Linked DNA regions of Sphaerisporangium krabiense. Each later gene encodes a partner of the first gene's protein in a complex. Links are inferred from orthologs where the notes say so. Each region holds a gene or a part of one and is shown in the gene's direction. Other genes may lie near its edges.

What was found.
Region 2: the proteins of BJ981_RS25640 (region 1) and smc are in contact, whole or in part, in a crystal structure (PDB 3ZGX), measured with the Bacillus subtilis proteins. The link is inferred for Sphaerisporangium krabiense from one-to-one orthologs.

The regions. Positions count from the first base shown.
Region 1 is NZ_JACHBR010000001.1:5,864,622-5,878,937, forward strand. The notes cover bases 3,016-5,809. They hold BJ981_RS25640 (segregation and condensation protein A), read left to right. Parts: upstream 3,016-3,864; coding sequence 3,865-4,755; downstream 4,756-5,809. Other genes in these bases: BJ981_RS25635 (ParA family protein), read left to right, coding at 3,016-3,758; scpB (SMC-Scp complex subunit ScpB), read left to right, coding at 4,745-5,329; BJ981_RS39380 (pseudouridine synthase), read left to right, coding at 5,326-5,809. Outside these bases: pyrG (CTP synthase), read left to right, coding at 1-976; BJ981_RS25625 (NUDIX domain-containing protein), read left to right, coding at 1,122-1,742; BJ981_RS25630 (site-specific tyrosine recombinase XerD), read left to right, coding at 1,812-2,744; more of BJ981_RS25635, read left to right, coding at 2,835-3,015; more of BJ981_RS39380, read left to right, coding at 5,810-7,383; aroH (chorismate mutase), read left to right, coding at 7,511-7,870; BJ981_RS25660 (prephenate dehydrogenase), read left to right, coding at 7,867-8,973; cmk ((d)CMP kinase), read left to right, coding at 9,053-9,709; ribosome biogenesis GTPase Der, read left to right, coding at 9,815-11,239; BJ981_RS25675 (MFS transporter), read right to left, coding at 11,277-12,821; BJ981_RS25680 (LppX_LprAFG lipoprotein), read right to left, coding at 13,122-13,844; BJ981_RS25685 (MarR family winged helix-turn-helix transcriptional regulator), read right to left, coding at 13,921-14,316. UniProt on the Bacillus subtilis protein: Participates in chromosomal partition during cell division. May act via the formation of a condensin-like complex containing Smc and ScpB that pull DNA away from mid-cell into both cell halves.
Region 2 is NZ_JACHBR010000001.1:4,033,363-4,049,098, forward strand. Bases 3,234-7,447 are described here. They hold smc (chromosome segregation protein SMC), read left to right. Parts: upstream 3,234-3,566; coding sequence 3,567-7,247; downstream 7,248-7,447. Other genes in these bases: ftsY (signal recognition particle-docking protein FtsY), read left to right, coding at 7,362-7,447. In the rest of the region: BJ981_RS17830 (YceD family protein), read left to right, coding at 1-466; rpmF (50S ribosomal protein L32), read left to right, coding at 468-647; rnc (ribonuclease III), read left to right, coding at 928-1,626; mutM (bifunctional DNA-formamidopyrimidine glycosylase/DNA-(apurinic or apyrimidinic site) lyase), read left to right, coding at 1,629-2,501; BJ981_RS17850 (acylphosphatase), read left to right, coding at 2,498-2,788; BJ981_RS37535 (hypothetical protein), read left to right, coding at 2,978-3,172; more of ftsY, read left to right, coding at 7,448-8,543; BJ981_RS17870 (ABC transporter ATP-binding protein), read right to left, coding at 8,551-9,354; BJ981_RS17875 (FecCD family ABC transporter permease), read right to left, coding at 9,351-10,433; BJ981_RS17880 (FecCD family ABC transporter permease), read right to left, coding at 10,430-11,464; BJ981_RS17885 (ABC transporter substrate-binding protein), read left to right, coding at 11,648-12,652; BJ981_RS17890 (PLP-dependent cysteine synthase family protein), read right to left, coding at 12,664-13,737; BJ981_RS17895 (sigma-70 family RNA polymerase sigma factor), read left to right, coding at 14,023-14,616; BJ981_RS17900 (EamA family transporter), read right to left, coding at 14,701-15,543; BJ981_RS17905 (helix-turn-helix domain-containing protein), read left to right, coding at 15,629-15,736. UniProt on the Bacillus subtilis protein: Required for chromosome condensation and partitioning.

The DNA.
Region 1 (14,316 bases):
GTGCGACGTGGACGAGGACGCCGTGGTCTCGGCGGTGGACGCCCCGAGCATCTACGACATCCCCAAGGTCCTGCACGCCGAGGGCCTGGACGCGTACGTGATCCGCCGCCTCGGCCTGCCGTTCCGCGACGTCGACTGGCACGAGTGGGACCAGCTCCTGCGCCGGGTGCACCGCCCCGCCAAGGAGGTCACGGTCGCGCTGGTCGGCAAGTACATCGACCTGCCCGACGCCTACCTGTCGGTCACCGAGGCGCTGCGCGCGGGTGGGTTCGCCTGCGACGCCCGGGTCAACATCCGCTGGGTCAAGAGCGACGACTGCGAGACCCCCGAGGGCGCCGAGCGCGAGCTCGACGGCGTGGACGGCCTGCTCATCCCCGGCGGGTTCGGCGTGCGCGGCATCGAGGGCAAGCTCGGGGCCATCCGCCACGCCCGCGAGCGCCGGGTCCCCCTGCTCGGCCTGTGCCTCGGCATGCAGTGCATGGTCATCGAGGCGGCCCGCAACCTGGCCGGCATCGAGGACGCCAACAGCGCCGAGTTCGACCCGGCCACCGCGCACCCGGTGATCAGCACGATGGCCGACCAGGAGGACGTGGTGGCGGGGGAGCGCGACATGGGCGGCACCATGCGCCTCGGCCTCTACCCGGCCAAGCTCGCCGAGGGCTCGATCGTCCAGCGGCTGTACGGCGCGGCCGTCGCCGACGAGCGCCACCGCCACCGCTACGAGGTCGGCAACGCCTACCGCGAGCCGCTGGAGAAGGTCGGCATGGTCTTCTCCGGGCTGTCGCCGGACGGCCGCCTGGTGGAGTACGCCGAGCTGGACGCCGAGACCCACCCGTTCTTCGTCGGCACCCAGGCCCACCCCGAGTTCCGGTCCCGCCCGACGCGCCCGCACCCGCTCTTCCGCGGCCTCGTCGAGGCGGCTTTGACGTACGCCGACGCGCGCGAGAGGGTCACCAAGGCCGGGCGCGGCGCGTGAGCCGCCCGGCGCGGCGACCGAGCGCACCGAAGCGATCGAGCCGATCCGACCGAGGACAGGGGGGCGCGTGAGCGGAACGACCGCGGACGGCTCAGGACCGGACGTCCGGGACGACACCCGGCGAGACGGCGCCGAGCCACAGGACCTGACCGTCGAGGACGTCCGGGACGTCCCGGCGTCCTGGGAGGTCCTGGAGTCCACCGAGCGGTTCCGGGCCCGGGTGATCGCCGTGCGCACCGACAAGGTGCGGATGCCCGGCGACGAGGTCGCCGACCGCGACTACGTCGTCCACCCCGGCTCGGTGGCCGTGGTGGCCCTGGACGAGCACGGCAGGGTGCTGCTGCTGCGGCAGTACCGCCACCCGGCGCGCCGCCTGCTGTGGGAGCTGCCCGCCGGGATCCGCGACGTGCGCGGCGAGCCGCTGGTCGACTGCGCCGCCCGCGAGCTGGCCGAGGAGGCGGGGTACCGTGCCAAGACCTGGCACACGCTGATCGACGTCTACACCACGCCCGGCGCGAGCGACGAGCGCATCCGCGTCTTCCTCGCCCGCGACGTCGAGGCCATCCCCGACGAGGAGAACGGGTTCGTCCGCAGGCACGAGGAGGTGGACATGCCCGTCGTCTGGGTGCCCCTCGCGGACGCGGTCGGCAGGGTACTGTCCGGAATGATCCACAACGCACCTGCGGTCGCCGGTATCCTCGCCGCGTACGCCGCTTCGCCGGACGGTTTCACCACCCTGCGTCCCGCCGACGCGGAGGAGGCCTGACAGGGAGGTTCCGTCCTGCGCCCCCACGCCGACCCCCTCGCCGGCCCTTTAGCCGACCCCTTCGCCGGGATCGAGGCCGCCATCGCCGGCTACCTCGCCCACCTGGGGGCCGAACGCGGGCTCGCGGCCAACACCCTGGCCTCCTACCGGCGTGACCTGCGGCGCTACCTCCAGCACCTGCGCTCGCGCGGTCGTCCCTCCCTGGCCGAGGTCGGCGAGGCCGACGTCCGGGAGTTCCTGACCTCGCTGCGCGAAGGGGACGCCCACCACCGGGCCCTGGCGGCCGGCTCGGCCGCCAGGGCGGTCTCGGCCGTGCGGGGCCTGCACAGGTTCGCGCTGCGCGAGGGGCTGGCGGCGCACGACCCCGCGGGCGCGGTGCACCCGCCGGCCAGGCCGCACCACCTGCCGCGGGCCATCGGGGTGGCCGACGTGGAGCGGCTGATCGCCGCCGCGGGCTCCGGCGACGCCCCGCTCATCCACCGCAACCGCGCCCTGCTGGAGGTCCTGTACGGCACGGGCGCGCGGATCTCCGAGGCCGTCGGGCTGGCCGTGGACGACGTCGAGGCGGGCGGCGAGGTCGTGGCCGGGCACGTGCGCCTGCGCGGCAAGGGCGGCCGGGCGCGCGTCGTCCCCCTCGGCCGGTACGCGGGGGAGGCGCTGCGCGCCTACCTGCACCGGGCTCGTCCGCTGATCTCGCCGAGCGCCCCGGAGACCCGCGCGCTGTTCCTGAACGCGCGGGGCGGCAGGCTCACCCGCCAGGGCGCCTGGGAGGTGCTGCGCTCGGCCGCGGAGCGTGCCGGGCTGCAAGGGGTGTCGCCGCATATGTTGCGCCATTCGTTCGCAACTCACCTCCTTGACGGAGGAGCGGACGTTAGGGTTGTGCAGGAACTGCTCGGGCATGCCTCGGTGACGACGACCCAGGTCTATACCCTGGTCGGCGTCGACGGGCTCCGAGACGCCCACGCGGCGGCCCCACCGGGGGCCGGGCGCCCAACTTCATAGCTCTAGGGCGCGTCGCCTTGCCGCATACGTGCCGACCCCATAGTGTCCGTCCGGACGGTCCGGTTCGGGGCCGTCAGGGAGGTTCATCTGGTGACTGCGACCACAGACGCTTCAGCCCGGGAGATCGCCGGCAACCCCGGTCCCAACGCTTCCTGGGGCGACACCAGGAACGAGGGTCTTCTCGGTCCCACCGGGCGTCCGCGTCCCGTCTTCCCGGAGCCGGTCCCGCCGACCACCCACGGCCCCGCGCGGGTCGTCGCCATGGTCAACCAGAAGGGCGGCGTCGGCAAGACCACCACGACCATCAACCTCGGCGCCTCGCTCGCCGAGTGCGGCCAGCGCGTCCTGCTCGTCGACTTCGACCCCCAGGGCGCCCTCTCGGTGGGCCTCGGCATCGACCCGCGCCCGCTCGAGGCCACGATCTACGACCTGATCATGGAAGAGCCCGACGTCACCGCAGAGGACGTCCTGCTCGCCACCAGCGTCGAGGGCATGGACCTTCTGCCCAGCAACATCTTCCTGTCCGGCGCCGAGATCCGGCTGGTGAACGAGGTCGCCCGCGAGTACGCGCTCGGGCGCGCCCTGGAGCCGCTGCTTCCGCACTACGACATCTGCCTGATCGACTGCCAGCCCTCGCTCGGCCTGCTGGCGGTCAACGCGCTGACCTGCGCCCACAGCGTCATGGTGCCGCTGGAGTGCGAGTTCTTCGCGCTGCGCGGCGTCGCCCTGCTCATGGAGTCGATCACCAAGGTGCAGGAGCGCCTCAACAAGGACCTGGAGATCGACGGCATCCTCGCCACCATGTACGACCCGCGCACGCTGCACGCGCGCGAGGTCCTGCAGACCATCATGCAGGGCTTCGGGGACAAGGTCTTCCACACCGTGATCAACCGCACCGTGCGCTTCCCCGACGCCACGCTGGCCGGCGAGCCGATCACCCAGTTCGACCCCGCCTCCATGGGCGCGACCGCCTACCGCGAGCTGGCCCGCGAGCTCCTGTCCCGCTGGTCATAAGCGCCCGCCGGCGCCCATCCGTGCCCCTTCCGTGCCGGTCCGGTCCGGTACGTGACCACGCGGACGCGTGGCGTGCACGGCCGCCCGCGTGCGGGAGAATGGACCGGTGACCGAGCAGCCCGCGACCGGCCAGGCCAGGCCCGACGCCTTCCAGGTACACCTGGAGGTCTTCGAGGGCCCGTTCGACCTGCTGCTCGGGCTCATCGCCAAGCACAAGCTGGACATCACCGAGGTCTCCCTGCACCAGGTGACCGACGAGTTCATCGCCCACATCCGCGCCCGCGGCCCCGAGTGGGACCTCGACCAGGCCAGCCACTTCCTGCTCGTCGCCGCCACCCTGCTCGACCTGAAGGCCGCCCGCCTGCTCCCCACCGGCGAGGTGGAGGACGAGGAGGACCTGGCGCTGCTGGAGGCCCGCGACCTGTTGTTCGCCCGCCTGCTGCAGTACCGCGCCTACAAGGAGGTCGCCAAGGTCTTCGCCGGGCGCATGGCCGAGGAGGCTCTTCGCTGGCCGCGGGTCGTCCCCATGGAGGCCCGGTTCGCCGGCCTGCTGCCCGAGCTGGTGCTGGGCATCGGCCCCGAGCGCCTCGCCAAGATCGCCGCCCGCGCGTTCACCCCCAAGCTTCCCCCCACGGTCTCGACCTCGCACATCTATCAGCCCGTCGCCAACGTCCGCGAGCAAGCGGCTATCCTGGTCGCACGGCTCCGGCGCGTGCGCAGGGCGACGTTCCGGGCCCTGACCGCCGACTGCGCGGGCACCTACGAGGTCATCGCGCGCTTTCTCGCCGTCCTGGAGCTCTTCCGGGAGGCCGCGGTCTCCTTCGAGCAGTTGGAGCCGCTCGGAGACCTGCACGTGATCTGGACCGGCGCCGACGACGGAGACATCGCGGTGGCCGACGACTATGACGAGGGCGCCCCGCCTGCGGAGCGCCCGGACGGCGACGACAGCGGGCCGGGCGAGCGCCCCGGCCGGGAGGATGCATCCGATGACTCCTGAGGACGCCACGGGCGTCCCCGCCCTCCAGGACGGGGCGGCCCTGCGCGCCGCCCTGGAGGCGATCCTGCTCGTCGTCGACGAGCCGGTGGCCGAGGTCACCCTGGCGCAGGTGCTGGAGCGTCCGGTGCGCGAGGTCGTCGAGACCCTGCGTGAGCTGTCGGCGGAATACACGCGCGACGACCGTGGTTTCGATCTTCGAGAGGTGGCGGGCGGCTGGCGTTTCTACACGCGGGCCGACCAAGCCGCCCACGTGGAGCGTTTCGTCCGCGACGGGCAGCAGACGCGGCTGACGCAGGCCGCGCTGGAGACGCTCGCGGTCGTCGCCTACCGGCAGCCGGTCAACCGGGCCCGGGTCGCCGCGATCCGGGGCGTCAACAGCGACGGTGTCATGCGCACCCTCGTGGCGCGCGGCCTGGTGGAAGAGGCCGGCACCGACCCCGAGAGCCAGGCGGTGCTCTACCGCACGAGCTCGTACTTCCTGGAGAGGCTGGGGCTGCGGAGTCTCGACGAGCTCCCCGCGCTCGCCCCGTTCCTCCCCGACGACGTGGAAACCTTAGAGGAGCGACAGAAGTGAACAGTAGGCGTGGCACCCCGTCCGGTGATGGACGCGGTCGAGGACGCGGCGACGCCCCCGGTTCCCGGGCGGGCGCGGGATCCCGTGGCGGTTCCGGCGGCCCCCGTGGAGGAGGCGCGCCCCGGGGTGGTTCCCGGGGCGGCTTCCGTGGCGCGGGCGACCGCGGAGACGCCTTCCGCCCGGAGGGGCGGCGCGGCACCGGCGAGCGTGGTGCCTCGAAGGGCGGGCGCGGCGCGTTCGCCCGTGACGACGACCGTGACCCCCGCGGGCGCGAGGGTTCCCGCTCCTTCGAGGGCGGCCCGCGGCGCGGCCCCTCCTCCGGGGGCTCCTCGGCGTACGGGGCGGCGCGGGGCGGGTCCACGGGCCGGTACGGCAGGCGGGACGACGAGCGCGGCGGCGAGCGCGGCGGGTCCATCCGCGCGGGCCGGGGCGGCTCCTCGGCCGCCGGCCGCCGGGCGGACTCCTACGACCGCGGGAGCTCCTACGACCGCGGCGCCTCCTCTGACCGGAGGAGCTCCTACGACCGCGGCGGATTCTCCGGCGGCGACCGGCGTGGCGCGTCCCGCGGCGAGGGTTCCTTCCGCGACCGCCGCGAGGACGACCGCGGCGCTCCGAGGGCCGAGCGCGGCGGCACGCGCGGCCGCTACACCCGCGACGACTCCGGCCGCGACCGCCCCCGCTTCGGGCGTGAGGACCGGCCCCGCTTCGGCGACGACGCGGGCCGTGACCGGCCGCGGTTCGGACGTGAGGACGCGGGCCGCGACCGGCCCCGCTTCAACCGGGAGGATTCCGGCCGTGACCGCCCCCGCTTCAACCGGGAGGATTCCGGCCGTGACCGCCCCCGCTTCAACCGGGAGGATTCCGGCCGTGACCGCCCCCGCTTCAACCGGGAGGATTCCGGCCGTGACCGGCCCCGCTTCGGCAGGGAGGACGCGGGCCGGGACCGGCCGCGCTACGGGCGGGAGGATTCCGGCCGTGACCGGCCCGCGCGCGAGCGGTCGCGGGAGTCCGGTGAGGGCCGGTACGGACGCGACGAGGTCCGCACCATCGGAGGCGCCCCGGCGAGCTCCCGTGGGCGCTACGGCCGCTCGGACGAGGGGCGCGGCGCGGTGGCCCGCGCGGGGGGACGGACCGGCGGCCCGGCCGGGCGGCGCGAGAGCGGCGTGGGCGGGCGGCGCGAGGCCGACGTCCGCGGGCGGCGGGGCGAAGGGCGTCCCCAGGCGCCGCGCGCCGGGCGGGGCGGGGCGTTCAAGAGCGCGCGCCAGCCGCTGCGCGACCCCGACTTCTACCCCTCCGACTACACCGACGAGCGCGACACCACCGAGGTGCCGGGCGGCGTCCGCCTGCAGAAGGTCCTCGCCGCCGCGGGCGTCGCGGCCAGGCGCACCTGCGAGGACATGATCGGCGATGGCCGCGTCACGGTGGACGGTCAGGTCGTGCGCCGCTTCGGCGCCCGCGTCGACCCGGCCAAGCAGGTCATCCACGTGGACGGCAAGCGCATTCCCACCGCCCCGGACCAGGTGTACTTCGCGATCAACAAGCCGATCGGCGTGATCAGCACGATGTCCGACCCCGAGGGCCGCCCCTCGCTGGCCGACTACGTCATCGACCGCCCCGAGCGGCTGTTCCACGTCGGCCGTCTGGACACCGAGACCGAGGGCCTGATCATCCTCACCAACGACGGCGAGCTGGCCCACCGCCTCACCCACCCGAGCTTCGGCGTGCAGAAGAAGTACTGGGCGAAGGTGCCCGGCCCGATCCCGCGCGGCCTCGGCCGGGTGCTGCGCGACGGGGTCGAGCTGGAGGACGGCGTCGTCAAGGCCGACGACTTCAAGATCGTCCAGGAGCACGGTCAGCAGGCCCTGGTGGAGGTCGTCATCCACGAGGGCCGCAAGCACGTCGTCCGCCGCCTGCTGGAGGCCGTGGGCCACCCCGTGATCGATCTGGCGCGCATCGAGTTCGGCCCCGTCAAGCTGGGCCGTCTCAAGCCGGGCACGATGCGGACGCTCACCCTCAAGGAGGTCGGCGACCTTTACGCGACCGTGGGAATGTAACCTGTCGGGAAGGTGAGGCCTGCCGGGGCGCACCGGGCAGACCGGGGACGTCCCCGGCCGCCCGGGGCCTTCCCGGGGCCGGGTCAGGCCCGCCGAGCGGGCGCGGCGGTAGCTGAAAGGAAATGCCATGGTGCGCGCGGTCCGGGGCGCCGTCCAGGTCGAGGCCGACACGCGGGAGGCCATCCTGGCGGGGGTGACCGAGCTGGTCACCGCGGTCATGGAGCGCAACGCCCTGACCACCGACGACGTGATCAGCGTGATCTTCACCGCCACGCCGGACCTCACCTCCGAGTTCCCGGCCCTGGCCGCGCGCAAGCTCGGCTTCCACGACGTGCCGCTGATCTGCGCGAGCGAGATCGACGTGCCGGGCGCGCTGCCCCGCGTGGTGCGCCTGATGGCCCACATCGAGACGGCCAGGCCCCGGCAGGAGATCCAGCACGTCTACCTCAAGGGCGCGGCCGCGCTGAGGGTGGACATCGCGCAGTGAACGCCGAGCCCCGGGCCATCGAGACCGTGCTGATCGTCGGCACGGGCCTCATCGGCACGTCCGTCGCCCTCGCGCTGCGCGAGCACGGGGTGACGGTCGCGCTCGCCGACCGCGATCCCGCGGCCGTGCGCCTGGCCAGCGAGCTCGGCGCGGGCGCCGCGTGGTCCCAGGACGGCCCGCCCGTCGATCTTGCGGTGATCGCCGTGCCGCCGCAGTACGTGGCCCAGTGGCTGCTCGACCTGCAGAAGACCGGCGCCGCCCGGTTCTACACCGACGTGGCCAGCGTCAAGGCCCTGCCCATCGCCCAGGCGGCCGCGCTCGGCTGCGACATGTCCAGCTACGTCGCCGGGCACCCGCTCGCCGGGCGGGAGCGCTCCGGCCCGGCCGCGGCGCGCGCCGACATCTTCCTCGGCCGCCCGTGGGCGTACTGCCCGGCTCCCGAGTCCGCGCCCGAGGCGGTCGCGGCGGTGCTGTCGCTGATCGATCTGTGCGGGGCCAACCCCGTGCCGGTCGAGCCGTCCGCGCACGACGAGGCCGTGGCCCTGGTCTCCCACGCCCCGCACGTCGCCGCCTCCGCGGTCGCGGCCCGGCTGGCCGAGGCGTCGGAGACGGCGCTCGGCCTGGCGGGGCCGGGCGTGCGGGACGTGACGCGCGTCGCCGGGGGCGACCCCCGGCTGTGGACGGTGATCCTGTCGGGCAACGCCCGCCCGGTGGCCGAGGTCCTGGAGGCGGTCGCCGACGACCTGCACGCCGCCGCGCGGGCGCTGCGGGAGGTCGCGGTGGGCGACGGCGCCCAGGCGGGCCCGGCGATCGGCGAGGTCACCGACCTGCTGCGGCGCGGCAACACCGGCCAGAGCAGGATCCCCGGCAAGCACGGCGGCCCCCCGAGGTCGTACGCCGTGGTGCAGGTGCTGGTCGGCGACCGTCCCGGCGAGCTGGCCCGCCTGTTCCAGGTGGCCAAGGACGCCGGGGTCAACATCGAGGACGTCCGCCTGGAGCACGCTCCCGGCCTCCCGCTGGGCGCCGCCGAGCTGTCGGTGCAGCCCGAGGCGGCCGAGGCGCTGGCCGAGGCGCTGCGCGCGCACGGCTGGCACGTGCCCTAGGCCGTCGATGCCCGGGTGGCGGAGGATTCCCGGTACCCTCTTTGCGGACAACTCAATCGGGAGGGCGGAGGGAGATGCCGTGACCGCACTGGTCGTCGCCATGGACGGTCCTTCGGGGTCGGGCAAGTCGAGCGCCTCGCGCGGAGTCGCGCGCGCGCTCGGGCTTCGCTATCTCGACACCGGGGCGATGTACCGTGCGATCACCTGGTGGATGCTGGAGCACGGCGTCGAGGTCGGCGATCCGGCGGCCGTGGCCGCCCGCGCCGGCGAACCCGCGCTCACCATCGCCACCGACCCCGACGCCCCTGGCGTCACGGTCGACGGGCGCGAGGTGTCCGCCGAGATCCGCACCCACGAGGTCACCTCCGCCGTGTCCGCGGTGAGCGCCGTCCCCGAGGTCCGCGCCCGGCTGGTCGCCGAGCAGCGCGCCCTCATCGACGGCGGCGACATCGTCGTGGAGGGGCGGGACATCGGCTCGGTCGTGGCTCCCGGCGCGCCGGTCAAGGTCTACCTGACGGCGAGCCCGGAGGCCCGCGCCCGGCGCCGCAGCGCCGAGCTCACCGGCACGACGGTCGAGGCGCAGCGCCTGGCGATGGCCCGGCGCGACACCCTCGACTCCACCCGCAAGGCCGACCCTCTGGTGATGGCGGCCGACGCGGTCGAACTGGACACCACGGAGCTCAACCTGGACGAGGTCATCTCCGAGGTGCTTCGACTCGTGAAGGAGCGCACCTGACCCGTGGCCCGCGCGGGCCCCGTCAGGGCGCCCCGGCCCGCCGGTGAACCGGCGCGCCGAGGGCTGCGCCAAGGACTGTGCCAAGGACAACGGAACGGACGTGACGTGACGGGGGAGTACGAGGACGAGGGCGGCTGGATCGCCGCCCACCTCGCCGAATTCGAGGAGGACGGCGCCACGCCGGAGGCGGAGCCGGATTCCGGCCCCCTGCCGGTCGTCGCCGTGGTGGGCCGCCCCAACGTGGGCAAGTCCACTTTGGTCAACCGCATCATCGGGCGCCGTGAGGCCGTCGTCGAGGACGTCCCGGGCGTCACGCGCGACCGCGTGACCTACGAAGGGCTCTGGCGGGGCCGCAGGTTCACGCTGGTCGACACCGGTGGCTGGGACCCCGAGGCCACCGGCATGGGGCTGCGCATCGCCGAGCAGGCCCAGGTCGCGGTGGAGCTGGCCGACGTGATCCTGTTCGTGGTGGACGCCACGGTCGGGGTGACCGACGCCGACGAGACCGTGGCGTCGGTGCTGCGCCGCTCGGGCAAGCCGCTCGTGCTGGCCGCCAACAAGGTGGACGACCAGCGGCAGGAGCTGGAGGCCGCGGCGCTGTGGTCGCTCGGCCTCGGCGAGCCACAGCCGGTCTCGGCCCTGCACGGCCGCTCCAGCGGCGACCTGCTGGACGTCCTGCTGGACAAGATGCCCGAGGCGCCGCCGCAGCGGTTCGCCGCCGAGCGCGGCCCGCGCAGGATCGCCCTGGTCGGCAAGCCGAACGTCGGCAAGTCGTCGCTGCTCAACAAGCTCGCCGGCGAGGAGCGCGTGCTGGTCGACCCCATGGCGGGCACCACCCGCGACCCGGTGGACGAGCTGGTCGAGCTGGGCGGCAAGACCTGGCGTTTCGTCGACACCGCGGGCATCCGCCGCCGGGAGCGCCAGCTCCAGGGCGCCGACTTCTACGCGGGCATGCGCACCAAGGCCGCGCTGGAGCGGTCCGAGGTCGCCGTCGTGCTCATCGACGCCTCCGAGGTGCTCACCGAGCAGGACCTGCGCATCATCAGCATGGTGATCGAGTCGGGGCGCGCCATGGTGGTGGCGTTCAACAAGTGGGACCTGGTGGACGAGGACCGCCGGTACTACCTGGAGAAAGAGATCGACCGCCAGCTCGTCCGCGTGCCGTGGGCGCTGCGCGTGAACATCTCCGCCAAGACCGGGCGGCACGTCGACCGCCTCGTCCCGGCGATCGAGCGCGCCCTGGAGTCGTGGACGACCCGCGTCCCCACCGCCCGGCTCAACGCCTTCCTGTCGGAGCTCATCGCGGCCACTCCGCCGCCCGTGCGCGGCGGCAAGCAGCCCAAGATCCTGTTCGCGACGCAGGCGTCGACCGAGCCGCCCAAGTTCGTGCTGTTCACCTCCGGCTTCCTGGAGGAGACCTACCGGCGCTTCCTGGAACGCCGCATCCGCGAGGAGTTCGGCTTCGCGGGCTCGCCGCTGGAGGTCACCATGAGGATCCGCGACAAGCGGGGCGCCGCGAAGAAGAAGTGACGCCGACCGCGCCCCCCGCGAAGGGGGGCGCGGGCCTTCACGTCCGCTCGCGCCGCCGTCCCGGCAGGGTGAGGGCCGCCAGCGCGCCGGCCGCGCAGACGACCGCGGTGAGCAGGAAGATCTCGGTGTACTCCTGGTGCAGCGCCCGGGTGACCTCGGCGGTGTAGGCGGCCAGGCGCCGGGCGTACTCGGCGGGTTCCACGCCGAACGGCAGCGGCGTGTCCAGCCCGGCCGTCAGCGACTGGAAGCGGTGGAACCCCCACGCCGACAGCGCGGCGACGCCGAGCAGCATGCCCATCATGCGCGCCACCACCACCGCCGCCGAGACCAGCCCGTGCCGGTCGGCCGGGCTGAGGCGCAGCACGGCCGAGGACACCGGCGCGATCACCAGGCCCAGCCCGAGCCCGGCGACGGCCAGGTCCACATCGGTGCGGGCCAGGCCCAGGGGATAGTGGGCGTCGGCGAGCGCCACCGGCCACTGCGAGATCAGGACGTACCCGGCGGTGGCCAGCGCCATCCCGGCCACGGCCACAGCCCGCTCGCCGAAGCGGCGCACCAGCGGGCCGCCCGCGAACGCCGTCACGGCCAGCGCGACCAGGAACCGCGACAGCACCAGGGCTCCGCCCACGGCGTCCCTGCCGAGCAGGGTCTGCGCGACGAGCTGCGCGTCCACCAGCGTCACCAGCAGCGCGGCCCCGGCCAGGAAGCTCGTCACCAGGGCCCCGGAGAACGGCAGGCGCCGCACGCCGCTCATGTCCAGCAGCCGGACCGGGGCGCGCCGCTCCCACAGCACGAACGCCACGCCCACCGCCAGGCCCGCCCCGATCGCGGCCGGGCCCCACGCGGGCAGGGCCGCCTTGTCCGGCTCGGGGTTGTAGAGCCCGGCCACGAGCAGGCCGAGGGCCAGCGCGAGCAGCAGTCCGCCGACCACGTCGATCCGGACCCGGCCCGCGCCGCGTCCACCGGTCTCAGCGCCGGTCCCTGGGCCGGTCTTGGCGCCGGACCCGGGGCCGGTGCCTGGACCGGTCTTGGCTCCCGATCCGGGGCCGGTCCCGGGCAGCGTCCGGTGGACGGCCACGGCGGCGAGCAGGGCCAGGGGGATGTTGATCCAGAAGATGCCGCGCCAGCCGATCGCGGCGGCGACCCCGGCGCCGTACAGGGGGCCGAGGACGCTGCCGAGCTCCTGGGCCGCGCCGACGGCGCCGAGCGCGATCGGGCGGGCGCGCTCGTCCCACAGGTCGCCGATCAGCGCCATGGTGATCGGGAGCAGCGCGCCCCCGGCGATGCCCTGCAGGGTGCGGCCCGCCGTCAGCAGGGGGATCGAGCCCGCGAGCGCCGTCACGGCCGAGCCCGCCGCGAAGCCCGCCAGGCACGCCTGGACGAGCGGCCTGCGGCCGTACCGGTCCGACAGGCGGCCGAGCAGCGGCATCGCGGCGACGTACCCGAGCAGGAAGCCGGTGACGACCGGGGTGACGCGCTCCAGGTGGTTGACCGGCACCCCGGCGTCCTTGGCGATGTCCACCAGCACGGTGACCACGACGTAGGCGTCCAGGGCGGCGAGCAGCACCGCCGCCCCGCCCACCCCGAGCGCCGCCCGCCGGGCCGCGGCACGCGAGGGGAAGCCGTCCCCACGAGGCGGCTCACCCTGCGCGGAAGGCTCACCCGGCGTGGGGGGCTTACCCTGCGCGGAAGGCTCACCCGGCGTGGGGGGCTTACCCTGCGCGGAAGGCTCACCCGGCGTGAGCGGACCATCGTGCGGGGGCGTGCCCTCCTGAGGGAGTGTGCCCTCCTGTGAGGGCAGGCCGTGCTGCGGGGCCGGGTCGCCGGAGGGGCGGACGGCGTCGTGCGGGGCGCCGCCCGGTGCGGAGGGGCTCGTCATCGGCTACGTCGCCGGCGTGGCGATCGTGACCGGCGCGTCGTAGTCGGTCAGCGTGACCAGGACCGTGCCGGAGTTCGCCCCCTCGGAGATCGGCAGGCTCGCCTTCACCAGCCGCCCGCTCGCCGTGTCCACCCACAACGTGCCCTTGACCTCCTGCCGCACGCCCGGCACCACGGCGGTGACCACGTCCCGGGGCAGCGTGGCCGCGACCCGGTAGGCGCGCGAGCCCTCGACGTCCTCCGCGGCCTCGGTGGTGGCCCCGGTCGCGCCGGACAGCAGCCGCGCCACCCCCTTGTCGGGGTCGAGGATGGCCGACGGGTCGTAGATCTGCGCGAGCTGCGCCCGGGTCATGGTCTGGTACCCGCCGGTCGGGCCCTTGAAGTAGACGGTGTCGCCGGTCAGCACGAACGCGAGCTCCTGCAGCATGCCGAGCACCTCGATCTGGACCGTGCCCTTGGCGTCCCCCTTGGTGATCAGCGAGCCCTCGGCGCGCTTGAGCGGGACGGGCGGCTTGCCCTCGGTGGCGATCGCGAACGCCACGCTCTTGACCGACCGCATGGCCTCGGCCGACCTCTTCATGAGGTCGGGCCCGGCGGGCAGCTCGGCCTGCGACGAGCAGGCGGCGGCCAGGCAGAGCGCGGCCAGCAACGTCACGAGCGCGCGGACACGAGGAGTGCGCCGCCTGGCTGCGGGCGACGTCGGCGATTCAGCGGACCTGTTCGACACAGCCGGGATGCTAGCCACCATTCCCGGGTCCGCAGCCCTGTTCGCGGGTATCGGTTCGGGATCGCTCCAGGACCGGCTAGGCGCGCTCCTCGGCCCGCAACTTCAGCAGATGCGCCACGACCGGGGCGTAGGCGGCCTCCAGGGCCTCGATCAGCTCGGGGGCGAGCCGGTCGATGAAGTGGTAGCGGACGTTGGCGACGTGCGTGGGGGCGACCCGCTGGATCGTCTCCCAGCCGTGCTCGGTCAGCACGGCGAACGTGCCGCGCCGGTCGTCGGCGCAGCTCTCCCGGCAGACCAGGGAGGACGCCTCCATGCGGGCGATCTGGTGCGACAGGCGGCTCCTGGACTGGATCGTCGCCTCGGCCAGGTCGCTCATGCGCATGCGGTGCCCGGGGCTCTCCGACAGGTTGACCAGGATCTCGTAGTCGTTGATCGACAGCCCGAACTCCTGGAGCTCCCGGTCGAGCCGGTG
Region 2 (15,736 bases), 1.8 Mb from region 1 along the record:
GCTCCCGGCACCGGCGAACCTTTCCGTCGGCATGATCGGCGTCCCCCAGGGCGCCGAGATCGAGCTGGACCTACGGCTCGAAGCGGTGATGGAGGGCGTGCTCGTCACGGGCACGGCGAGCGCTCCGCTCAGCGGAGAGTGCTCGCGTTGCCTGGATCCTCTGACCTCGCGTGTCGAGGTCGGGTTCCAGGAGCTCTTCTTCTACTCCGCGGAGGACGCCGCCGAGGACGATCCCGTCCTCGATGGCGAGCTTCTCGATCTGGAACCGACGTTCCGCGACGCGGTGGTGCTCGCACTGCCGCTGAGCCCGGTGTGCGGCGACGACTGCCCCGGGCTGTGCGTGGACTGCGGGGTCAAGCTGGCGGACGCCGGCCCTGACCACCGGCACGAGAAGGTCGACGCCCGCTGGGCGTCGCTGCGGACTTTGCAAAGTCAGAACGAGAACAACGAGGACCAGGAGGGTTGACGTGGCCGTCCCCAAGCGGAAGATGTCGCGGAGCAACACTCGCTCCCGCCGCGCGCAGTGGAAGACCGCCGCGCCCGCGCTCGTGAGCTGTAACCAGTGCCGGTCGCCGAAGCTGCAGCACGTGGCCTGCCCGACCTGCGGCACCTACAACCGCCGTCAGGTCATCGAGCCGTCGGCCTGATCACGCCAGCGGTGGCCGGTGATCCGGCCGGATGCCAGGCATCCGGCCGGCATGACCGTCCCTCCGCGAGAGGCGTGCGGTGGCGGTTCGCCCGCGGCCGTGGTGGGCGCCGGGGTTGCCGCAATCTCCCGGCGTCCACCACGTTTTCGGGCACTTCCCGCGTTATCCGCCATCGCGACCATGGTCGTGACGTGCTACGTGACGGCCGGAGCAACCCGTCCGAGGAGGAGACGTGGCCGCAGGTGGAAAGCCGGTCGCCGTTGAGGTCGCGAGGGACGAGCTGGAGTCCGTCCTCGCCGTCCGGCTCGACGATCCGCTTCTGGAGCGGGCGCTGACGCACCGCTCGTACGCCTACGAGAACGGTGGCCTGCCCACCAACGAGCGCCTGGAGTTCCTGGGTGACTCGGTGCTGGGCCTGGTCGTCACCGACACCCTGTTCCGGGGCCATCCCGACCTGCCCGAGGGGCAGCTCGCGAAGCTGCGGGCCGCGGTGGTCAACATGCGCGCGCTCGCCGACGTCGCCCGCACGCTGGACCTGGGCCGCTTCATGCGCCTCGGCCGGGGCGAGGAGGGCACGGGGGGCCGTGACAAGTCCTCGATCCTCGCCGACACCCTTGAGGCGCTGATCGGCGCCGTCTACGTCGACAAGGGCCTGGACGAGGCGTTCCGCGTGGTCCACCTGCTGTTCGACCCGCTGATCGAGCGGTCGGCGTCGCTCGGCGCGGGCCTGGACTGGAAGACCTCGCTGCAGGAGCTGACCGCCTCCGAGATGCTCGGCGTCCCCGAGTACCACGTCGAGGAGAGCGGGCCCGACCACGCCAAGTCGTTCACGGCGGTCGTCAGGGTCGGCGGGCAGGAGTACGGCTCGGGGGCCGGGCGCAGCAAGAAGGAGGCCGAGCAGCAGGCCGCGGAGGCCGCGTGGACGGCGATCCGGGCCCGCAGCGAGGCCCGCGAGAAGCTGGAGAAGGCGGCCAGCTAGCCATGCCCGAGCTGCCGGAGGTCGAGGTCGTGCGGCGGGGCCTGTCGCGCTGGGTCGCGGGCCGCACGATCACCAGGGCCGAGGTGCTGCACGCCCGCGCGATCCGCAGGCACGTCCCCGGGGCCGCCGAGTTCGCCGGCAGGCTCGCCGGGCGCACCCTGGTGTCGGCGGAGCGCCGCGGCAAGTACCTCTGGATGCCCCTCGGCGACGCGGGCGGCGGCCCCGTCGCCGACTCCCTGCTCGCCCACCTGGGGATGAGCGGCCAGCTCCTCGTCGTGGACCCGTCCTCGCCGCCGGAGAAGCACCTGCGGGTACGCCTGAGCTTCGACGACGACGGTCCCGAGCTGCGCTTCGTCGACCAGCGCACCTTCGGGCACCTGCTGGTGGCGCCGCTGGTGCCGCTGGCCCGTTCGGTGCCCGAGCCGATCGTCCACATCGCGGCCGACCCGCTGGAGGACGCCTTCGACGACGAGGCGTTCGCGCGGCGGCTGGCCGTCCGGCAGAGCGAGATCAAGCGGGCGCTGCTCGACCAGTCGCTGATCAGCGGCGTCGGCAACATCTACGCCGACGAGGCCCTGTGGCGCGCGGAGCTGCACGGGTGCACGCCGACCCGGGCGCTGAGCGCGCGCAAGGTCGCCGAGCTGCTCGCGGCGGTGCGCGCGGTGATGGGCGAGGCGCTCGGCCAGGGCGGGACGTCCTTCGACAGCCTGTACGTCAACGTGAACGGCGAGAGCGGCTACTTCGACCGTTCGCTCAACGTGTACGGCCGGGAGGGGGAGCCGTGCGGCCGCTGCGGCGCCCCGGTGCTGCGTGAGGCGTTCATGAACAGGTCCTCCTACAGTTGCCCGCGTTGTCAACCCCGGAGCCTTCCATGACGGCGCCCGACTCGGGTCAGGTACGTCTGAACGTGTGGGTGCGCGGCCACGTGCAGGGGGTCGGGTTCCGTTGGTGGACGCGCGCGCGGGCGCTCGAACTCGGACTTGTGGGCTCGGCGTCGAACCTGGCGGACGGGCGTGTCGAGGTCGTCGCGGAGGGGCTCCGTGAGGACTGTGAGAAGCTTCTCGCCCTGCTCAGGGGTGACACGACCCCGGGGCGGGTAGATGCAGTGGTGGAGCGGTGGTCTCCGGTTCGCGGTGGTTTTGGTGGTTTCGTGGAGCGGTAGCCGCTTCCCTTAAACCCCCTAAATGCGGTATATTTACATGTCGGGAGTGCCCATTGGTGCATTCATGGGGAGCGTTCAACTTGACCGCCTCCATCGCCGGTGCGACTCTTGAGAGGAAACACGCGCACCCCTCCCGCGGTTACAAGTGCGCGACCCAGTTTGGTCACTCAGCGTGGAGGACCCTTAACCATGGCGAAGGCTCTACTCGGCCACGTCGGCGGTCTCGACCCTCGGATGGTCTCGGAAATGCGCCGTCTCCAGCAGCGGATCCGGGATCTGGAGGCTGAGCTCACAAGGCTCCAGGCTCAGAACGACGCTCTCGCGGCGCAGTCGCGGGATGAGGAGTTCACCCGTCTGCAGGATCGCGAGCCGGCCCTCACCTGAGGCTCGGTACGGCAACACCGTCAGGGACGCCTCCCAAGGCGTCCCTTTGCTGTTCCTCCGGCACACTCCCCCCTCAGGCGCCACGTCTCACGTCGAGATGGCCGAAGATAGACCGAATCCTGGCTTTCCCGGATGGATCTTCGGAGCATCACGCGGGATCCGTCAAGATCTGTGGCCCGAGCAGGGAACCTCGCCATACCGATACGGCTTCGTCCGCGCGACCGGAACCGACCCCGGTGACGTGCCGATGGACGGCACGAGCGTCCGCGGGCGCGCGGCTGCGCCCGGCCGTGAAGCTCTTACGCGCCACCGGAGGATGCCCGAAGGGGTAAGGTGCCCCGCATAGATCGCTCTGACGTGGGCGATCTCGGAATGTCGGGGAGGTCGGCGGCGGGTGTATCTCAAGAACCTGACGCTGCGCGGCTTCAAGTCGTTCGCCTCCGCCACGGCGCTGCGGTTCGAGCCGGGGATCACCTGTGTCGTCGGCCCCAACGGGTCGGGCAAGTCCAACGTCGTCGACGCGCTCGCCTGGGTGATGGGCGAGCACAGCGCCAAGTCGCTGCGCGGCGGCAAGATGGAGGACGTCATCTTCGCGGGGACGTCCTCGCGCCCGCCGCTCGGCCGGGCCGAGGTCACGCTGACGATCGACAACACCGACGGCGCCCTCCCCATCGACTACACCGAGGTGACGATCAGCCGGCTGATGTTCCGGTCGGGCCAGAGCGAGTACGCCATCAACGGCGACACCTGCCGCCTGCTGGACATCCAGGAACTGCTGTCGGACTCCGGCATCGGGCGCGAGATGCACGTCATCGTGGGCCAGGGCCAGCTCGACACGGTCCTGCACGCGGGCCCCGAGGAGCGCAGGGCGTTCATCGAGGAGGCCGCGGGCGTCCTGAAGCACCGCAAGCGCAAAGAGAAGGCGCTGCGCAAGCTCGACGCCATGCAGGCCAACCTCACCCGCGTCCAGGACCTGGTCAACGAGCTGCGCCGCCAGCTCAAGCCGCTGGGCCGCCAGGCGGAGATCGCCCGCAGGGCCGCGGTGATCCAGGCCGACCTGCGCGACGCCCGCCTGCGCCTGCTCGCCGACGACGTCGTGCGGCTGCGCACCCGCCTGGAGCGGGAGGCCGCCGACGAGGCCGCCGTGCGGGTGCGGCGCGCCGAGGTCGAGGGGCAACTGGAGGCCGGGCAGGCCAGGGAGGCCGAGCTGGAGGCCGCGGAGGCCGCCGCGCAGCCTCGCCTCGCCTCCGCCCAGGAGACCTACTACCGCCTGGCCGCGCTCAAGGAGCGGTTCCACAGCGTCGGCACGCTGGCGAGCGAGCGCCAGCGGCACGCCCTGGAGGCGGCGTCGATCGAGCGGCGCGGGCGCGACCCGGAGGACTACGAGCGCGAGGCCGCCGAGGTCCGCGCGCGCGAGGAGAACCTGAAGATCGAGCTGGACCAGGCCGAGGAGGTCCTGGAGCAGGCGGTCTGGCGGCGTACCGAGGCCGAGGAGGCGCTGGCGGACGAGGAGCGCCGCCTGGCCGCGGCGGCGCGGGCGGCGGCCGACCGCCGCGAGAGCCTGGCCCGGCTGCGGGGCGAGGTCGCCGCCGTGCGGGGCCGCGCGCGGGCCGCGGAGGAGGAGATCGGGCGCCTCGGCAAGGCGCTCGCCGAGGCGGGGCAGCGCGCCGAGCGCGCCCGGGAGGACCACGACGCCGAGCGGCTCGCAGGCCCCGCGGCCGAGCCTGAGCTGGCCGAGGAGCTGGCCGTGGCCCAGGAGGGCCTGTCGGAGGCCGAGGCCGCGGTCGAGGCGGCCAGGACGGCCGTGGAGGAGGCCAGAGCCGCCGTGGAGGGCCCGCGGCGGGCGTTGGCCGAAGCCAGGACGGCGGTGGGCGCGGCGCGCGCGGCCGACCAGGAGGCGCAGCGCGCGGTGGCGGCGCTGGAGGCCCGCCGCGACGCCCTGGAGATGGGCCTGGCGGAGGGCGCGGACGGCGGCGCGGCGTTGCTGGCGGCGGGGCTGCCCGGCGTGCTCGGGCCGATGGCCACGCTGATGAGCGTGCGGCCCGGGGCCGAGGTCGCCGTGGCCGCGGTGCTGGGGGCCGCCGCCGAGGCCGTGGCCGTCGAGTCGCACGCGACGGTCGTGGAGGCCCTGGAGCTGCTGCGGGCCAAGGGCGCGGGCAAGGCCGGCCTGGTCGTCGCCTCCGACGCCGTCGTGCCCCGGCCCGCGCCGGCCGACGGCCTGGTGTGGGCGGCCGACCTGGTCACGGTGCCGGAGGCGTTCCGCGAGGCCGCCGAGGGCCTGCTGTCCGGCGTGGTCGTGGTGGACGACCCGCAGGCCGCCACGCGGGTGGTCCGGGAGCGTCCCGAGCTGCGGGCGGTCACCTGGGCGGGCGACCTGGTCGGCGCCCACTACGCGTACGGCGGGTCGGGCGGCGGCACGTCGGTGCTCCAGATGCGCACCGCGCTGGACCAGGCCGTCGCGGACCTGGCCGAGGTGACGGAGACCGCCGCGCGCACCGTCGTCGCGCTGGAGGAGGCCATCGAGGCCGAGCGCGTGGCGCAGCAGGCCGTCGAGTCCGCCCAGGCGGGGGTGAGCCAGGCGCAGACGGGCGCCGACGCCGCGCAGGCGGGCGTCAAGGCCGCCCGGCGGGCGCTGGACGCCGTGCGGGGCAGGCAGCGGGAGGCCGACCAGCGGCTCGCCGTCGCGGCCAGGCGGCTGGCCCAGCTCGACGCCGCCGCGGACGCAGCCCGCCAGGAGTGCGACCGGCTGGCCGCCAACGTCGCCGCCGCGGAGGAGGCCCGCGACCGCGACCTGGCCGGGGTCGTGGAGCTGGAGGAGCGCCTGGCCGGGGCCGAGTACGCCGACGAGCTCGCCGCCGAGCCGACCACCGAGACCCGTGACGAGCTCGCCGCGACCTGCGCGGTGGCCAGGCAGGCCGAGATGGAGGCACGCCTGGCGGTCCGCACCGCCGAGGAGCGCGTCACGGGCATCGCGGGCCGCGCCGACCACCTCGTGCGCGCCGCACGCCGTGAGCGCGAGGAGCGGGCGGGCGCCGCCGCGCTGCGCGAGCGCCGCCGCGCGCAGGCCGCGCTGGCCGAGGCCGTCGCCCGCGGCGCCGGGCGCGCGCTCGGGCTGCTGGAGGCCTCCCTCGCGGCGGCGGCGGGGGAGCGCGACGAGGCCGAACGGGCGCGGGGCGAGATCGACGCGGAGCTGAAGGCCGTACGGGTGCGGGTCCGCGAGCTGTCCGGCGAGCTGGACGGCCTGGTCAACCGCGTGCACGGCACCGAGGTCGCCCGCACCGAGCAGCGCCTGCGCCTGGAGCAGATGGAGGCCAGGGCCATGGAGGAGTTCGGCGTCGAGGTGGACGCGCTGACCTCCGAGTACGGCCCCGGCCAGCCGGTGCCGGTCGCCGACGGCGAGCCCGTGCCGTACGTCCGCGAGGAGCAGGAGAAGCGGGCGCGGGTGGCCGAGAAGCAGATGGCGCAGCTCGGCAAGGTGAACCCGCTGGCGCTGGAGGAGTTCGCCGCGCTGGAGGAGCGCCACACCTTCCTCAACTCCCAGCTCGAAGACCTGCGCAAGACCCGGCGGGACCTGCTGCTCGTGGTCAAGGAGGTCGACGAGCGGGTGGAGCAGGTCTTCACGGCCGCCTACGAGGACGTCGCCCGCGAGTTCGAGACGATCTTCACGCGGGTGTTCCCCGGCGGAGAGGGCCGCCTGCTGCTGACCGACCCCTCCGACATGCTGACCACAGGCGTGGACGTCGAGGCGCGCCCGCCGGGCAAGAAGGTCAAGCGCCTGTCGCTGCTGTCGGGCGGCGAGCGGTCGCTGACCGCCGTGGCGTTCCTGATCTCGATCTTCAAGGCCCGCCCGTCGCCGTTCTACGTCATGGACGAGGTCGAGGCCGCGCTGGACGACACCAACACCCAGCGGCTGCTCACCCTGTTCGAGGAGCTGCGGCAGAGCTCCCAGCTCATCGTGATCACCCACCAGAAGCGCACGATGGAGATCGCCGACGCGTTGTACGGGGTCAGCATGCGCGGGGACGGCGTCACGCAGGTCGTCAGCCAGCGCCTGCGCGAGCGGGAGAGCGCCTGACCTCGTGCCGATCCTTCAAGTTCAGCCTAGAAGTCAGGAAATATCGGTATAACCACCGCACGGGGGGCGAGCCCGGGCGGCAGCACGCCCGCCCGTCTGGAAAACTGACATCTTGTGGATGGGTATCTCGGCATCATTGTGATCGTCATCGTCGTCGCGGCGCTCGCGCTGGGCGGCATGTTCCTGCTGTTCCGGCCCAGCCGGCGGCACGCGCCGCCGGTCCCCCCGCCGCAGGCGCCGACTCTTCCCGAGCGCGACCAGGCCCCGCCGGCCGGTGTGATCGAGGAAGACACCATCACCACCACCGTGCCGCCTCCGGCCAGGCCGGTGGAGCCCGTGGTGGTTCCCGAGATCGAGATCCCCCCTCCCTCCGCGGGGCGCATGGTGCGGCTGCGCGCCCGGCTCGCCCGCTCGCAGACCTCCCTCGGCAAGGGCCTGCTCGAACTGCTGTCCCGCGACCGTCTCGACGACGACGCGTGGGACGAGGTCGAGGACACCCTGATCACCGCCGATGTCGGCGTCGCCCCCACCCGCGCCATGGTCGACGAGCTGCGCACCCGCGTGAAGGTCCTCGGCTCCCGCGACGTCGGCGAGGTGCGCGGCCTGCTGCGCGAGCAGCTCCTCACCCAGATCGGCGCCGACATGGACCGCACGCTGCGCACCGCCCCGCACGGCGAGCGTCCCGCCGTCGTCCTGGTGGTCGGCGTCAACGGCACCGGCAAGACCACCACCACCGGCAAGCTCGCCCGCGCGCTGATCGGCGACGGCCGCACGGTCGTCCTCGGCGCCGCCGACACCTTCCGCGCCGCCGCCGCCGACCAGCTCCAGACCTGGGGCGAGCGCGTCGGCGCGGAGGTCGTGCGCAAGGACGAGGGCGCCGACCCGGCGTCCGTGGCCTTCGACGCGGTCAGCAAGGGCATCGACGACAAGGTGGACACCGTCATCGTCGACACGGCGGGCCGCCTGCACACCAAGACCGGCCTCATGGACGAGCTCGGCAAGGTCAAGCGGGTCATCGAGAAGAAGGCCACCGTGGACGAGGTCCTGCTCGTCCTGGACGCCACCACCGGGCAGAACGGCATGCGCCAGGCCCAGGTGTTCGCCGAGGCGGTGAACGTCACCGGCATCGTGCTGACCAAGCTGGACGGCACGGCCAAGGGCGGCATCGTGATCGCCGTCCAGCGCGAGCTGGGCGTCCCGGTCAAGCTCGTCGGCCTCGGCGAGGGCCCCGACGACCTGGCCCCCTTCGACCCCGAGGTCTTCGTCGACGCCATCCTCGGCGACAACGGCCGCTGACGAGGTTCTAGGCCCCGGCCTCCGCCGCGGGGCGGCGGAGGCCGATGGGCACGATCATCGGCGTGGCGAAGACCGGGTCGGGGACGACCTTGGCCCGCAGGTCGAAGACCTCCGACAGAAGCGGCTCGGTCAGCACCTCGTGCGGGCTCCCGGTGGCGACCAGGCGGCCGTCGCGCATCGCCACCAGGCGGTCGGCGTAGCGGGCGGCCAGGTTGAGGTCGTGCAGCACCATGACGACCGTGCGGCCGAGCTCGTCCCTGAGCCGGGCGACCAGGTCGAGCACCTCGATCTGGTGGGCCAGGTCCAGGAACGTCGTCGGCTCGTCCAGCAGGAGCAGCGGGGTGCCCTGGGCCAGGGCCATCGAGATCCACGCCCGCTGCCGCTGCCCGCCGGACAGCTCGTCCAGAGGCCGCTCGGCCAGCTCCAGCAGGCCGGTCATCCGCAGCGCCTCGGCGACCGCCGCCTCGTCCCGCGCGGACCACTGCCGGTACCACGCCTGGTGGGGGTGCCGTCCCCGTGCCACCAGGTCGCCCACGGTGAGCCCCTCGGGCGCGCTGGGCGCCTGGGGCAGCACGCCGAGGGTCTTGGCGACCTCACGGCTCGGCATCCTGTCGATGCGCGCGCCGTCCAGCAGCACGTGCCCGCCGGCGGGTTTGAGCAGCCGGCCGAGCGCGCGCAGCAGCGTGGACTTCCCGCACCCGTTCGGGCCGATGATCGCGGTCACCGTGCCGGACTCGACGCCGAGGTCGAGGCCGTCCACGACGAGACGGTCGCCGTAGCCGAGTTCGAGCCGCGCGGCCTGAAGTCTCATGTGCCACCTTTGACGCGCCGGGTGCGGATGAGCAGGAAGACCAGGTACGGTGCGCCGAGCACCGCCGTGACGATGCCGACCGGCAGCTCCACCGGGGTCAGCGTCCGCGCGGCCAGGTCCGCGGCGGCGACCAGGACGGCCCCGGTGACCGCGGAGACCACGACGGGCGGCTGGGCCACCCCGGCGAGCCGCAGCGCGATCTGCGGCGAGGCCAGCGCCACGAACGTGATCGGCCCGGCCGCGGCCGTGGCGACGGAGGCCAGCAGCACGGCGGCGAGCAGCAGCGCCCCCCGGCCGCGGTCGATCCGCACGCCGAGGCCGCGCGCGGTGTCGTCGCCGAGCCGCAGCGCGCCGAGCGTGCGGGAGCCGAGCAGGGTGGCGGGGACCAGCACGGCGAGCGCGGCGGCCACGGGCACGACGTGCTCGAACCCCCTGCCGTTGAGTGATCCGCTGATCCACACCATCGCGCGGGCCGCGTCGTTGACGTCGCCCGCGGTGAGCAGCCAGTACTTGACGTTCGTGAACACCGCGACGACGCCGACGCCGACGAGGATCAGCCGGTAGCCGTCCATCCCCTTGCGCCACGCCAGCCCGTACACCAGCGCGGCGCCCGCCAGGCCGCCGGCCACGGCCGCCAGGGGTATCCCGATCGCGGCGAGCGTGCCGCCCGCGCCGCCGTGCGCGGTGCCGGTCAGCACGGTCAGCGCCACGACGGCCACGCTCGCCCCGGAGGTGACGCCGAGGATGTCCGGCCCGGCCAGCGGGTTGCGGGCGATGGCCTGGGTGACAGCCCCGGAGATCGCGAGCGCGGCGCCCACGAGGGCCCCGGTGAGCGCGCGTGGCAGGCGCAGTTCCATGACGACGAGCCGGTCCCCGGCGTCGCCGCCGCCGAGGACGGTCCGGGCGACGTCGGCCAGGGTCAGGGGGATGTCGCCGAGCCGGACGTTCAGGCCCATGAGCAGGAGCAGGGCGGCGAGTCCGGCGAGGGTGACGGCGGCGGCGCGCGGGCGCAGCAGCCAGGACGCGCCGGCGATCCGCACCGGCCGCTGCCGCCGCAGCCGCAGCTCCGGTGCGCTCACAGGCGCACCGCCCGGCCGCGGCGGATCAGCACGACGAAGAACGGGGCGCCGAGCAGGGCGAGCACCACGCCGACCTCCAGCTCGCCCGGCCGCGCGACGACGCGGCCGAGCACGTCGGCGAGCAGGAGCAGGGCCGCCCCGGTGAGCGCGGAGTACAGCAGGAGCCGCCGGTGGTCGGCGCCGGCGAGCGCGCGGGCCAGGTGGGGCACGATGAGCCCGACGAAGGCGAGCGCCCCGCAGGCGGCGACCGCGGCCCCGGTGAGCAGCGTGATCGACGCCAGGCCCACGGTGCGGGTGAGCGGCACCCGCCTGCCGAGGCCGCGGGCCACGTCGTCGCCGAGCGCGAGGGCGTCCAGGCCGCGCGCGTTGGCGAAGGCGAGGATCAGGCCCGCGGCGACGAACGGCAGCACCTGCCCGGCGATCGCGGCGTCGCGCCCGGCGATCGAGCCGATCTGCCAGAAGCGGAAGACGTCCATGGCCTGCTGGTCCAGCAGGACGACCGTGGAGGTGAGCGCGTACAGCAGCGCGCTGACGGCGGTGCCCGCCAGGGCCAGCGTGACCGGGGTCGGCCCGCCGCGCCCGCCCGCGAGGCCGATCGCGAAAACGGCGCCCCCGGCGATCAGGGCTCCGGCCAGGCCGAACCAGATGTAGCCGTAGACGCCGTCCAGGCGGAAGAGCACGATGCTCAGCACCGTGGCGAACGCCGCGCCCTGGGTGACGCCGAGCAGGCCGGGGTCGGCCAGGGGGTTGCGGGTGTGGCCCTGGGCGAGCGCGCCGGCGACGCCGAGCGCCGGCCCGGCGAGGAGCCCGAGGAGGGTGCGGGGGACGCGCAGGCCGCGGACGATGATGTCGCTCTCGCCGCCGTCCGGGCTCCACAGGGCGTGCCAGACGTCGCCGGGGGAGACCGGCTTGGCCCCGACCGTGACGCTGAGCAGGACGGCCGCGAGCACGGCGAGCAGGAGTCCGGGCACGACCAGACGCCGCCGGGCCCGGGGGAGCGGCGTACGCGCCGTCCCCGCCGCTGCGGTCATCTCCTGCGGCCCTTCCCTGTGGCTTTCGTGAGGTCTGTAGGGCTAAGGGCGATACGCACCTTTGGTGCCTCTTGCTGCGCCTCTCGTGGCGAGCGTCCTTTGCCGAACCAGGGATGAGTATGTCAGATTAGGGCTGCCTTACCTAATTTAGGTTGACCTAAACATGACCGGAGGATGACTGAGATGCGAGTTCTGCGCGCCGTCGGCGTGGCCGCCGCGGTCCTCATCGGCCTCGCCGGATGCGGGGCCGGCGACGAGCCCACGGCCGCCGGACCCGCCACGGAGAGCGGCGCCCCGGCGTCCGCCGCGGCCTTCCCCCGCACCGTCACGCACGCGATGGGCACGACCGAGATCCCGGCCGCCCCCAAGCGGGTGGTGGCGCTCGACCAGAGCTTCGTCGACGCCGTGGTGGCCCTGGACGCCGAGGTCGTCGGCTTCACGACCTATCGGTCCCTGAGCGAGAAGCTGCCCGACTACCTGGGCGAGAACGCCCAGCGGTACGGCGCGAACGCCCAGGTCGTCGGCACGCTGGAGGCGCCCGGCCTGGAGAAGATCATCGCGCTGAAGCCCGACCTGATCGTCTCCGCCAAGGTCCGGCACGAGGCGCTGTACGACAAACTGTCCAAGATCGCCCCGACCGTCTTCAGCGAGACCACCGGCGCGCTGTGGAAGGAGAACCTCCGCCTCATGGGCACGGCCCTCGGCAAGGAGGACCTCGCCGAGCAGAGGATCGGCGGCTACGAGAAGCGCGCCCAGGGCATCGGCGCGGCGATCAAGGCGAAGAACTCCGGCACGATGCCGTCCGTCACGATCGCCCGCTTCGCCGGCGAGCCGACCGTCCGGCTGTACGTCGAGAACTCCTACTCCGGCATCGTCCTGAAGGACGTCGGCCTCCCCCGGCCGCAGGGCCAGCCCACGACCACCGACACCATCGCCGTGGACATCAGCGAGGAGCGCATCGCCGACCTGGACGCCGATCACATCTTCGTCGCGACCTATCCCGACGACAAGGGCGACGTGCGGAAGATCCAGCAGAAGTTCGAGGCCAACCCCCTCTGGGCGCGACTGAAGGGCGAGCGTCACGAGGTGGACGACCTCACCTGGATGACCGCGTGCGGCATCCTCGGCGCGGAGAAGATCCTCGACGACCTCGCCGGCACGTTCGGCGTGCCCGCCACCGGCGCCTGACCGGGTCGCGCTCACTCCCGCAGGAAGGCGCGCATCTCCTCCAGCGGAGGGGCGATGTCGATGCCGTGCCCGGCGAGCCAGGAGTCGTCCCCGTAGGTGCAGCGGTAGCGCTCGCCGCCGTCGCAGATCAGCGTGACCACGCTCCCGTGCTCGCCGTTCGCGCGCATCTCCTTGATGATCTCGACGGCGGCGGCGACGTTCGTGCCCGTGGACCCGCCGACGTCCCGCCCGGTGACCTCCCGCACCCAGCGCATGGCCGCGATCGAGGCGGCGTCCGGCACCTGGACCATGCGGTCGATGACCGTGGGCAGGAAGGACGGCTCGACCCGCGGGCGGCCGATGCCCTCGATCCGCGACCCGCGGGCCGTCGTGCCCGTCTCGCCGTCGACCCAGGAGGGGTAGAACGCCGAGCCGTCGGGGTCCACGACGGCGAGGCGGGTGGCGTGGCGGCGGTAGCGGATGTACCTGCCGATCGTGGCGGAGGTGCCGCCGGTGCCGGCGCCGACCACGATCCAGGCGGGCTCGGGGTGCCGCTCCAGGGACATCTGCTGGTAGATGCTCTCGGCGATGTTGTTGTTGCCCCGCCAGTCGGTGGCGCGCTCGGCGTAGGTGAACTGGTCCATGAAGTGGCCGCCGGTGTCCTCGGCCAGGCGGTGCGACTCCTCGTAGATCGCCTTGGGGTCCTCGACGAGCCGGCACTTGCCGCCGTAGAACTCGATGAGCGCGATCTTCTCCGGCGAGGTGGACGCGGGCATGACCGCGACGAACGGCAGCCCGAGCATGCGGCAGAAGTAGGCCTCGCTGACGGCGGTGGAGCCGCTGGACGCCTCGATGACGGTCGTGGACGGGCCGATGTTGCCGTTCGCCAGGCCGTACAGGAACAGCGATCTGGCCAGGCGGTGCTTGAGCGAGCCGGTGGGGTGGACGGACTCGTCCTTCAGGTACAGGTCGACGCCCCAGCGTGGGGGGAGGGGGAAGACGTGCAGGTGGGTGTCGCAGCTACGGTTGGCGTCGGCCTCGACCGTGCGGATCGCCTCGGCCACCCAGTCGCGCGTCGTACGGTCGTGCCGGTCCACGTACTTCATGGCGTCACCGTACCCGCTACCGTATCTGTGTGAGCCTTACCACACTTTCTACCGTTTTGGGTGGAGTCTGTTACTATAATGAGACTTGTCCGGTACCGGGTGTGACGTCGCCACCTCGGGCCATACCGCTTGACGGGCCTCCCTGACCAGCAAAAACCCTTAACGTCACACTTATGGGTGAACCATGAGCATGTGATCGGCCGTCAGATGGAGTAAGCGGTTACCGAGCCTGCATGGGTTCAAGCCGGATGGGTAACGGGGGTCAGCAGGCATGAGGGGGATGACATGATCTCGATGACCGAGCAGCAGCGTCGTGCGTGGTTCGAACGCGACGTCATGCCGGTGACCAGCCAGCTCTTCGCGTCGGCGATGCGCCTCACCCGCAACACGGCGGACGCCGAGGATCTCGTGCAGGAGACGGTGGCCAAGGCCTACACCTCCTACCACCAGTTCCGGCCCGGCACGAACCTGAAGGCGTGGCTGCACCGGATCCTGACGAACAATTTCATCAACGACTACCGCAAGCAGCAGCGGTCGCCGAAGCTGTCCACGGCGGAGGACATCGAGGACTGGCAGCTCGCCGCCGCGGAGTCCCACATGTCCACGGGGCTGCGCTCGGCGGAGACCGAGGCCCTTGAGCAGCTTCCCGACAGCGTCGTGATGAACGCCTTGCGCGCCCTTCCGGAGGAGTTCCGCGTCGCGGTGTACCTCGCGGACGTGGAGGGCTTCGCGTACAAGGAGATCGCCGAGCGCATGGGCACGCCGATCGGCACGGTCATGTCGCGGCTGCACCGCGGCCGCCGCCAGCTCAGGACGATGCTGGAAGGCTACGCCCACGAAGAGGGCGCGGTGCGCACCCCGCAGTTCCAGGCCGCCTGATTCCCGGCCGCCCTTTCCCGAGGCTCCGTCAAGGCCGGCACGGCGATCGTGCCGGCCTTCGTCATGTCCGGGACGCGGCGGGCGTCACGCGGCGGTGGCGGCGATGAGGGCGATGGCGCCGAGGGCGAGGCCGATGCCCGACGCCTGGACGGCGTTGAGCCGCTCCTTCAGCACCCAGCGGGCCAGCACCAGCGTGCTGGCCGGGTACAGGGACACGAGCACCGCCACCACGACGAGCAGCCCGCGCTGCGCCGCCAGCAGGTAGAGCACGTTGGCGGCCATGTCGAGCACGCCCGCGGTGACGATCGTGGGGAGCGAACCGCGCCCGGGGCGCAGCGTGCGCCCGGTGAGCAGGGCCAGCGCCCCGACCAGGGTGACCGAGGCGAGGCGCGCGCCGAACAGCGGCCACATGCCGGTGCCCTCGGGCACCTGCTTGAGCAGGACGAAGAACGCGCCGAAGCCCGCCCCCGCGGCCAGGGCCTGGACGACGGGCCCGAAGGCCATGCGCGCCCCGGCGGTGGTGGAGTCGCGGCCGACGAGGATCACCGCGCCGAGCGCGAGCGCCACCCCGCCGAGCGCGAGCGGCTCCGGCCGTTCGCCCATGGTGAGGCCGACGAGCACGGGAAGCGCCACGGACATGGTGGCGGTCGTGGGCGCGACCACCGACATCACGCCCCCGGCCAGCGCCCGGTAGAAGAAGATCAGCGCGAGGCCGCCGCAGAGCCCGGCGCCCATGCCCCAGGCCAGCCCGCCGAGGCTCGGCGCGCCCGGCAGGAGCGGGAGCAGCGGCAGCACGAAGAGCAGCCCGGCGATCTGGCTGACCAGCACGACGGCGAGGACCCGGGAGCGTCTGGTGGCGAGCCCGCCGAAGAAGTCGGCCATGCCGTAGACGACGGCACAGATGGTCGCCAGCAGTACCGCCGCCATCCCGGCTCACCCCCCAGTCCAATGCACTCTTAGTGCAATATATTAGGACTAATCTGGTGAACACAACGGACACTACACTGCACTCATGCCGGATCCGGAAACCGTCACCGCCGCGATCGCCAGCAACGTCCGAGCCCAGCGCGCCCACCGCGGCCTGACGCTGGACGCCCTGGCGGCCCGCTCGGGGGTGAGC